DNA from 2 places in the Rouxiella sp. T17 genome. Region 2 is predicted to be linked to the other one. Evidence: riboswitches for the same ligand, from Rfam matches in the RefSeq annotation. Region 2 holds a riboswitch; the other holds the start of a gene.

Evidence for each region. A riboswitch is a leader RNA that binds a small molecule or an ion and turns the genes downstream of it on or off. The one in region 2 is predicted to bind thiamine pyrophosphate.
Region 1: it holds a riboswitch for thiamine pyrophosphate, as region 2 does, so the genes downstream of both, thiM (hydroxyethylthiazole kinase) here and thiC (phosphomethylpyrimidine synthase ThiC) in region 2, are expected to answer to the same signal.

Annotation. Positions count from the first base shown of each region.
Region 1 is NZ_JAWUEA010000030.1:92,940-96,748, reverse strand. Features, by position in the region: gene SC206_RS10840 (GntR family transcriptional regulator) at 1-418, shown strand, start outside; gene thiD (bifunctional hydroxymethylpyrimidine kinase/phosphomethylpyrimidine kinase) at 441-1,259, opposite strand; gene thiM (hydroxyethylthiazole kinase) at 1,259-2,077, opposite strand; TPP riboswitch at 2,112-2,208, opposite strand; gene SC206_RS10825 (ATP-grasp domain-containing protein) at 2,366-3,613, opposite strand.
Region 2 is NZ_JAWUEA010000002.1:7,752-11,560, reverse strand. Features, by position in the region: gene thiE (thiamine phosphate synthase) at 1-593, opposite strand, end outside; gene thiC (phosphomethylpyrimidine synthase ThiC) at 590-2,557, opposite strand; TPP riboswitch at 2,682-2,809, opposite strand; gene rsd (sigma D regulator) at 2,897-3,415, opposite strand; gene nudC (NAD(+) diphosphatase) at 3,525-3,809, shown strand, end outside.

The DNA.
Region 1 (3,809 bases), on a different contig from region 2:
CGAAGCGCTTGAAACCGCCGTCGTTCGACGCGCTGCCAGCGTGGTGACTGATCGCGATTTAGCGTTGCTCGCGCACAACTTGCAGCGTCAGGAATTGGCCGCCAAAAGCCAGCAGGCGCAGGAATTTCTCCAGCTGGATGATGAATTCCATCGCCTGATTGCCGAGATTATCGACTGCCGTTTAGCCTGGGAAACGATCGAGAATATCAAGGCGACGATGGACCGCGTGCGCTTCTTCTCGTTAAGCAAAGTTTCGCCGCCAGAGAATTTAATTGCCCAGCATTACACCATTTTTGCGGCGCTGAAGGCGCGCGATCCCGATGCCGCCGAGCAGGCACTACGCGCGCATTTGCAGGAGATGATTTTCTCGATCACCCCTATCGCCCAGCAAAACAGCGAATGGTTTGAAAACGACTAGGGCTTTTCAAACGAATAGAAAGTTACCACCAGCGATGAAAATGATGCACGGGGCCGATGCCCTCACCCACTTCCAGCGAGTCGGCCTGCTGCAACGCCTGTTGTAGATACGCTTTCGCCTCGCGAACCGTCTCAATCCAATTTGCCTGACGAGGACGAATCGCCGCCAGCGCCGCGCTCAGCGTGCAGCCCGTGCCGTGGGTATTTTTGGTTGCCACGCGAGGTGCCGTAAATCGCTCGCGATAGTCGGCGGTCATTAACCAATCCGGACTTTCGCTGTCACTCAAATGGCCCCCCTTCATTAATACCGCCTCGCAGCCCATCGCCAGCAACGCCTCGCCCTGACGGCACATTTCGCGCTCGTCGGTCGCCATCTCGCAGTTCAGCAACGCGGCGGCTTCGGGCAGGTTTGGCGTAATCATCGACACCTGCGGCAGCAGCCAATGTCGCAGTGCCTCGACGGCGTCGGGCGTCAGCAGCGGATCGCCGCTTTTCGCCAGCATGACCGTATCGAGCACCACGAATGCCGGCCCCTTGTGCAGCTTGCGATAGTGACGCAGCCTTTCAGCCACCACCTCTACCACCTGCGTATTTGCCAGCATGCCGATTTTTGCGCTATCAATGCGCACATCACTCAGCACTGAGTCGAGCTGCGCGCCAACAAAATCTGGTTCGATATTATAAACCGACTGCACGCCACGGGTATTTTGCGCCACCAGCGCCGTAATGACGCTGGTGCCGTAGGCTTCGAGTGCCGAAAAGGTTTTCAAATCGGCCTGAATGCCCGCCCCGCCGCTAGGATCGGTGCCTGCGATTGTCAACACATTGATTCTCTTACTCATTATGCGCCTCCGTTTGCATTTTCATTCGCAAGTGATTCCGCGCCGATCAGGTAAAGATGGTCAAGGAAAGCTGGCGTGAAGCTGCCGGGCCCTTTGGCTTCGCGACTGGCTAATTCCCCCGCGCAGGACATCACGCGGCAGGCGGCGGCAACGTTATCGACTCGCTCACCTTTTAAGGAAGTAAACGCCGCAACCACTGCCGAAAGCGCGCAACCCGTGCCGACCACGCGTGTCATCAGCGCGTCGCCGCCCGGTACCGCCCAGCTTTTTTCGCCGTCGGTGATGTAATCTACTTCGCCGGTTACGGCGATAACCGCGCCCGTTTGACGCGCCAAGGCTTCGGCGGCGGGTAACGCGGCCAGTGAAGTGTCGCCGCTGTCTACGCCACGACCTGAAGCAGCAAGGCCGCTCAACGCCATGATTTCAGAGGCGTTTCCGCGAATGGCCGCCGGTTTTAGCTTAATAATTTGGTGGCAGAATTCCGTGCGCCAGCCGAGTGCGCCGACGGCGACCGGGTCAAGCACCCACGATTTATTGGCTTCGTTTGCCGCGTGAATGGCGGCAAGCATCGATTCGGCGCGTGCAGAAGTGAGCGTGCCGACATTGACCAGCAGCGCGTTGGCGATGGCGCTAAACTGCGCGGCTTCACGGGAATCAATCACCATCGCGGGCGACGCACCGAGCGCCAGCAGCACGTTGGCGGTGATCGATTGCACCACGTCGTTGGTCATGCAGTGAACTAAAGGTGAGGTTTGGCGAAACTGCGTGAGAGTGTCGGCGGCCAGGCGGCCCGGAAAAACAGGAGGTCGAGTCATCATAAAATTCCCAACCGGCGATCAAGAAGGGGTACCGGTCGAGATACCACGACTTCCCTACGCTGGCATTATCCAGATCAGGTTATACGGGTATTTCTCAGCCTTCACAAAGAAGGGCACCCCGAGTCGATAAGCAATTTAACAAATCTTGCGCCAGCTTACGGGAAGCGGCTTGTTGATACAAGCCTTAGCCAGCGTACTTGACCGGTACGCTATTTATCTATTTATCTATTTATCTATTTATCTATTTATCTATTTATCTATTTATCTATTTATCTATTTATCTATTTATTACAGATTTTCTGATTCCCATTTCCTGTATAACTCATAGGAATTTTGAATGTCATCCTTATTATCGCCTGTAATAAAGAACGCAGCTGGGCAAGATGTGACATCGATAGTCGGACTCAGTAGTGTGTTGTTGGCTATTTTCATAATGACACTCACAAATCCAGGAAGTGTATTAAGGAACCCTTTGAATTCGGCATGTGAAAAGGGTTTTCGCTGAGAGGCGATACTATGAATGCAACGTAATAGTTTTGACTGTGTATATTGCTCCACGGCTAGACCAAATAAGTCTGGACGGGTATACGCGAACCTCATGAGTTCCAACTGATCGCTGCCCGTAGCAAGGCGAATGGCTTTCGGATTAGCCGCACCGGAAACGCGCGCTCCTATTTCAATAAGCGTTGCTCCATCCTCAGCTAAAATTAGCTCGGTATGGCCAGCCCCTTTAACGATTCCGACGGCATCTAACGCTTTTAAGGTATATTCTATAGCGCGTGTTGTATCTAATGAACAAGGGTCACACAGCTCATCAAAGTCATAGAGATTTCTGCCAGAAATAAGCTTTTTTGATACTTTCCATACATCGGTGACTTTATGCTTACCTCCAAGACTCGCTGTATTAACAACAAATTCTGTCCCTTCAATAAACCTTTGTATCAGTGCATTATCATTATGGGAATGTAAGCAATTTTGCTTACCCGTAATTTTCAGGGTTGCCTCTTCAACGTCTGTTTCTGACGTGCATATATATACATCATCTGAACCACCACTATCAGGAGGCTTAACGACAACCTTGCCCTCTCCATATTGCTTAAACCAATCTTTAAGTTCTTCGGCATCATGACTAAGAAACTGCTTCGTCGTTCGTAATCCTGCAAGTTCTACCGCTTGATTCATCAAAAATTTATTTCGACGGAGCGCCGTCGTTGCGGGATCGTTGCCTTCTAAACTTAACGCCCATGCAATCCACTCACTCAGCGCGACAGCACATTCACGACCAGGAATAACAGCTATTGGGTTATGAGTTGCAATTTGTCTCAAGTTTTCATCTTCAAGCCCGTTACTCCAACGGTAGCAAGCCTTATAGCGGTGCTTGTTGAAACTAGGGTTGGACAAAACATTAATAGCACTGTCGGACTCGATATGAATAAGGTCGAAATGCTCCTCGATTTCATTACTCACCCAGGCTCCTACTGATATAGCATTCACAATCGCTACTACCGGCTTTTGATTTTCTGTTTTTATTTCCATTATGAATACATCTCTTAACGTAGAGGGTAAGTTGAACCCGTTTTTTTCTTTTTAATGAAAAATAAGCGAAGGAAATTAACCACTCAAATACAACCCTGTGAAAATACTTATATTTAAACATAGCGTCAATATAAAACTTTTTATTTTAAAAGAGTGTACAGCGCATTGCGGATATTTAGATAAAAACGGTGAATGT
Region 2 (3,809 bases):
ACGCTGCCCACGCCGCACTCCATCACCGGCTGAACGCGATCCAGACTAATGCCGCCAATCGCCACCGTCGGAAAACGGCCATCCAGCTGCTTCACGTGTCGCGCCAGCTCGATTAACCCCTGCGGCGAAGAGGGCATCTCTTTGGTTTGCGTCGGAAAAACGTGGCCCAATGCAATGTAGGAAGGGCGCACGCTAACCGCCCGCGCCAGCTCGCTCTCATCGTGAGTCGACACGCCGAGGCGAATTCCGGCCTCGTGAATCGCCTGCAGATCGGTGTTATCCAGATCTTCCTGACCCAGATGAATGCCGTAAGCCTGATGCTTCACCGCCAGCCGCCAGTAATCGTTGATAAACAACCGCGCGTGATGCTGGTGGCCTAATTTAATGGCCTCGATAATCGCGGGTTCGACCTCGTCGTCGGGCAAATCTTTGATGCGCAGTTGCAGCGTTTTAACGCCGGTTTCCAGCAAGCGACGGATCCACTCTACGCTGTCGACGACCGGATAAAGCCCGAGATAATACGGCACCTCGGGAAACGGGGTAGACGGGATAAACGGGGCAGTGGAAAGGGTCTGAATAGACGGAATAGTCATTTACCCACTCCTTCTTCAATTTTGTCGGCGGGATGATAAAGTTCGCCACCGCTGGCGCGGAAGGTTTTCGACATTTGCAGCATGCCGGTTTCCACGATATCAATCGGGATCGCCTTGGCTTCCAGCGCGGCGGCGTAATCGCGAACTTCCTGAGTGATTTTCATCGAACAGAATTTTGGTCCGCACATCGAGCAGAAGTGCGCGACCTTGCCGGATTCCTGCGGCAGCGTTTCGTCGTGATAGGCGCGGGCGGTGTGAGGATCCAGCGCCAGATTGAACTGATCTTCCCAGCGGAATTCGAAACGCGCCTTCGACATGGCGTTATCGCGGATCTGCGCGCCCGGATGGCCTTTTGCCAGATCCGCCGCGTGCGCCGCGATTTTGTAGGTGATCAAACCCTGTTTCACATCCTCTTTATTCGGCAGGCCGAGATGCTCTTTCGGCGTGACGTAGCACAGCATCGCGCAGCCGAACCAGCCAATCATTGCCGCGCCAATGCCGGACGTGAAATGGTCATAACCCGGCGCAATATCCGTAGTCAAAGGCCCCAGCGTGTAGAACGGCGCTTCGTGGCATTTTTCCAGCTCTTCGGTCATGTTGCGGCGGATCATCTGCATCGGCACGTGCCCCGGACCTTCAATCATCACCTGCACGTCATATTCCCAGGCAATCTTGGTCAGCTCGCCCAGCGTTTTCAGCTCGGCAAACTGCGCTTCGTCGTTGGCATCCTGAATCGACCCCGGACGCAGCCCGTCACCCAGCGACAGCGACACGTCATAGGCGGCGCAAATTTCGCAGATTTCGCGGAAATGCAGATACAGGAAACTCTCTTTGTGGTGCGACAGGCACCATTTCGCCATGATCGAACCGCCGCGCGAGACGATGCCGGTCAGACGTTTGGCGGTCATCGGCACGTAGCGCAGCAGCACGCCCGCGTGAATAGTAAAGTAATCGACGCCTTGCTCGGCCTGCTCCAACAGCGTGTCGCGGAACATTTCCCAGTTCAGGTCTTCCGCCACGCCGTTGACTTTTTCCAGCGCCTGATAAATTGGCACAGTACCAATCGGCACCGGACTGTTACGCATAATCCATTCGCGGGTTTCGTGAATGTAGCGGCCGGTGGAAAGATCCATCACCGTGTCGGCGCCCCAGCGGGTGGACCACACCAGCTTCTCGACCTCCTCTTCAATCGACGAGGTCACGGCGGAGTTACCGATGTTGGCGTTGATTTTTACCAGGAAGTTACGGCCAATGATCATCGGCTCGGATTCGGGGTGATTGATGTTGGCGGGAATAATGGCGCGTCCGGCGGCAACTTCGTCACGGACAAATTCGGGCGTGATATTTTGCGGCAGCGTGGCGCCAAAACTTTCACCCGGATGCTGTTGCAGCAGCACTTCACCGCGAATACGCTCGCGACCCATGTTTTCACGCAGCGCAATATATTCCATTTCTGGCGTCACAATGCCTTTGCGCGCGTAGTGCATTTGCGTCACGCAGTGGCCCGCTTTGGCTTTGCGCGGGCGTGGAAGATGGTCAAAACGCAGGTGATCGAGGCCTTCATCGGCCATGCGCTGCTGGGTAAAACCGGAGCTGACCCCCGCGAGCTCTTCCGTATCGTGACGATCGCGGATCCAGCTGGCGCGTACCTTGTCGAGACCGCGATGCACGTCGATGGTAGACTCGGGATCGCCGTAAGGCCCGGCTGTGTCATACACCGGAATTGCTTCATTATCTTCAAACTTCGGATCGTCTTTGCTGCCGCCGATCATCGTCGGGCTAAGCTGGATCTCGCGCATCGGCACCTGAATATCGGCGCGGCTGCCCTGTAGATAAATACGTTTGGAGTTTGGGAAAGCGACGCCCTGTAAACTGTCGATAAACGCCTGCGCTTCTGCGCGCTGCTGACGGCGATTACTGGTTTTTTTTACGGGTTCGATCTGGACTTCAGGGGTGTTCGACATAGCAAATTCCTCGTGATTAGCGATAGGGAAAATTGCTTGTCAGGAGGTTTACGGCGGGAGTAAAGCGTGTATCTGAACCTTGTCGCGCCCCTGAGTGACAGGAAACGGCGATAAAAGCCAAACGCAATAAATTACTCTTGTTCCCTTCGCGGGTACTAACCCGATCAGGTTCCGCGGATCCCGAATTAACGGTCTCAGCCTGGTAAATTCCCGATAAATCAGGGTTTACGCTAGGCACTCCGACAAGAATTGGCCTCTAGTGACAGGCCGTTTAAGAAGCCTCAATATACGAGGCTCATTTTAAAACACAACCCTTTGCAGGGTTTTTAGCGAAAACTGTTATGCAGGTCGCACGATGGCTTCGTCGTTTGCAACAGGCGGCAAAACGTCAAATTTTGAAGCCAGCGCCAGATTGATCAGCTGATCTTCAAGCTCGAAGCGGGCATCGAGCGCTTCGCCAATATCTGACAGCGCATAGTGGAAGGCGAAAATATCGTCGTCCTTGAATTCGGTATCGGTATAGCTGTCATGGAAGGCCATAATGGTTTCGGTATTGGCTTCCAAAGCCGGGAAAATTCTTGCGGCGACCTGTTGGGAAATCGCGGCTTGGGTACCATCGACTTCTTCAACTATCCTGTGATAGAGGTGGAAGTGACCTGCAGAGAGGTAATCAACCAGGTGATGACAGAAACTGTCGAGGGCCTTTTCGTTAAGCGGAATATGAGCTTCTTTATTCGGTTTCAAGCCCACGAGGGTGAGATATGAAACCAGCAGTTCTTTTCTTGCATGTAGCCACTGATCGACCAACTCATTACTGCCGCCAACGCGTTGGGTCAGCCTTTCGAGACGAGTTAACATGGTTGACTCCGAAATTTTTTTTGTCAGACGTTTAAGGTAAAGGTTAAAGCTTACTAAAATCACTTTATCTTCCAGACTGTCAGTGTAGTCGAGGTTATGCAACAACAACATGGAAATGCAAATAACAGATCAACATAGCGGCTGGTGGATCCTCAGTCAGGATGGCAAATTATGGCTACCTGACGGATCGTTGCCGAACGGATCCGCGACGCAATTCTCTCTTGCGGGCGAGGCGGGCCGACAGATAGGCGAATGGCAGGGCGAGCCCGTGTGGCTGATCCGAAAAAGCATGAAGGATCATATGCTTTCTGCGCGACAATTACTGGATCAGGATCGCGAATTATTCCAATTGGTTGGCAGAGGCGTGCAACTTTCGGAGTTCTATCGATCGCAT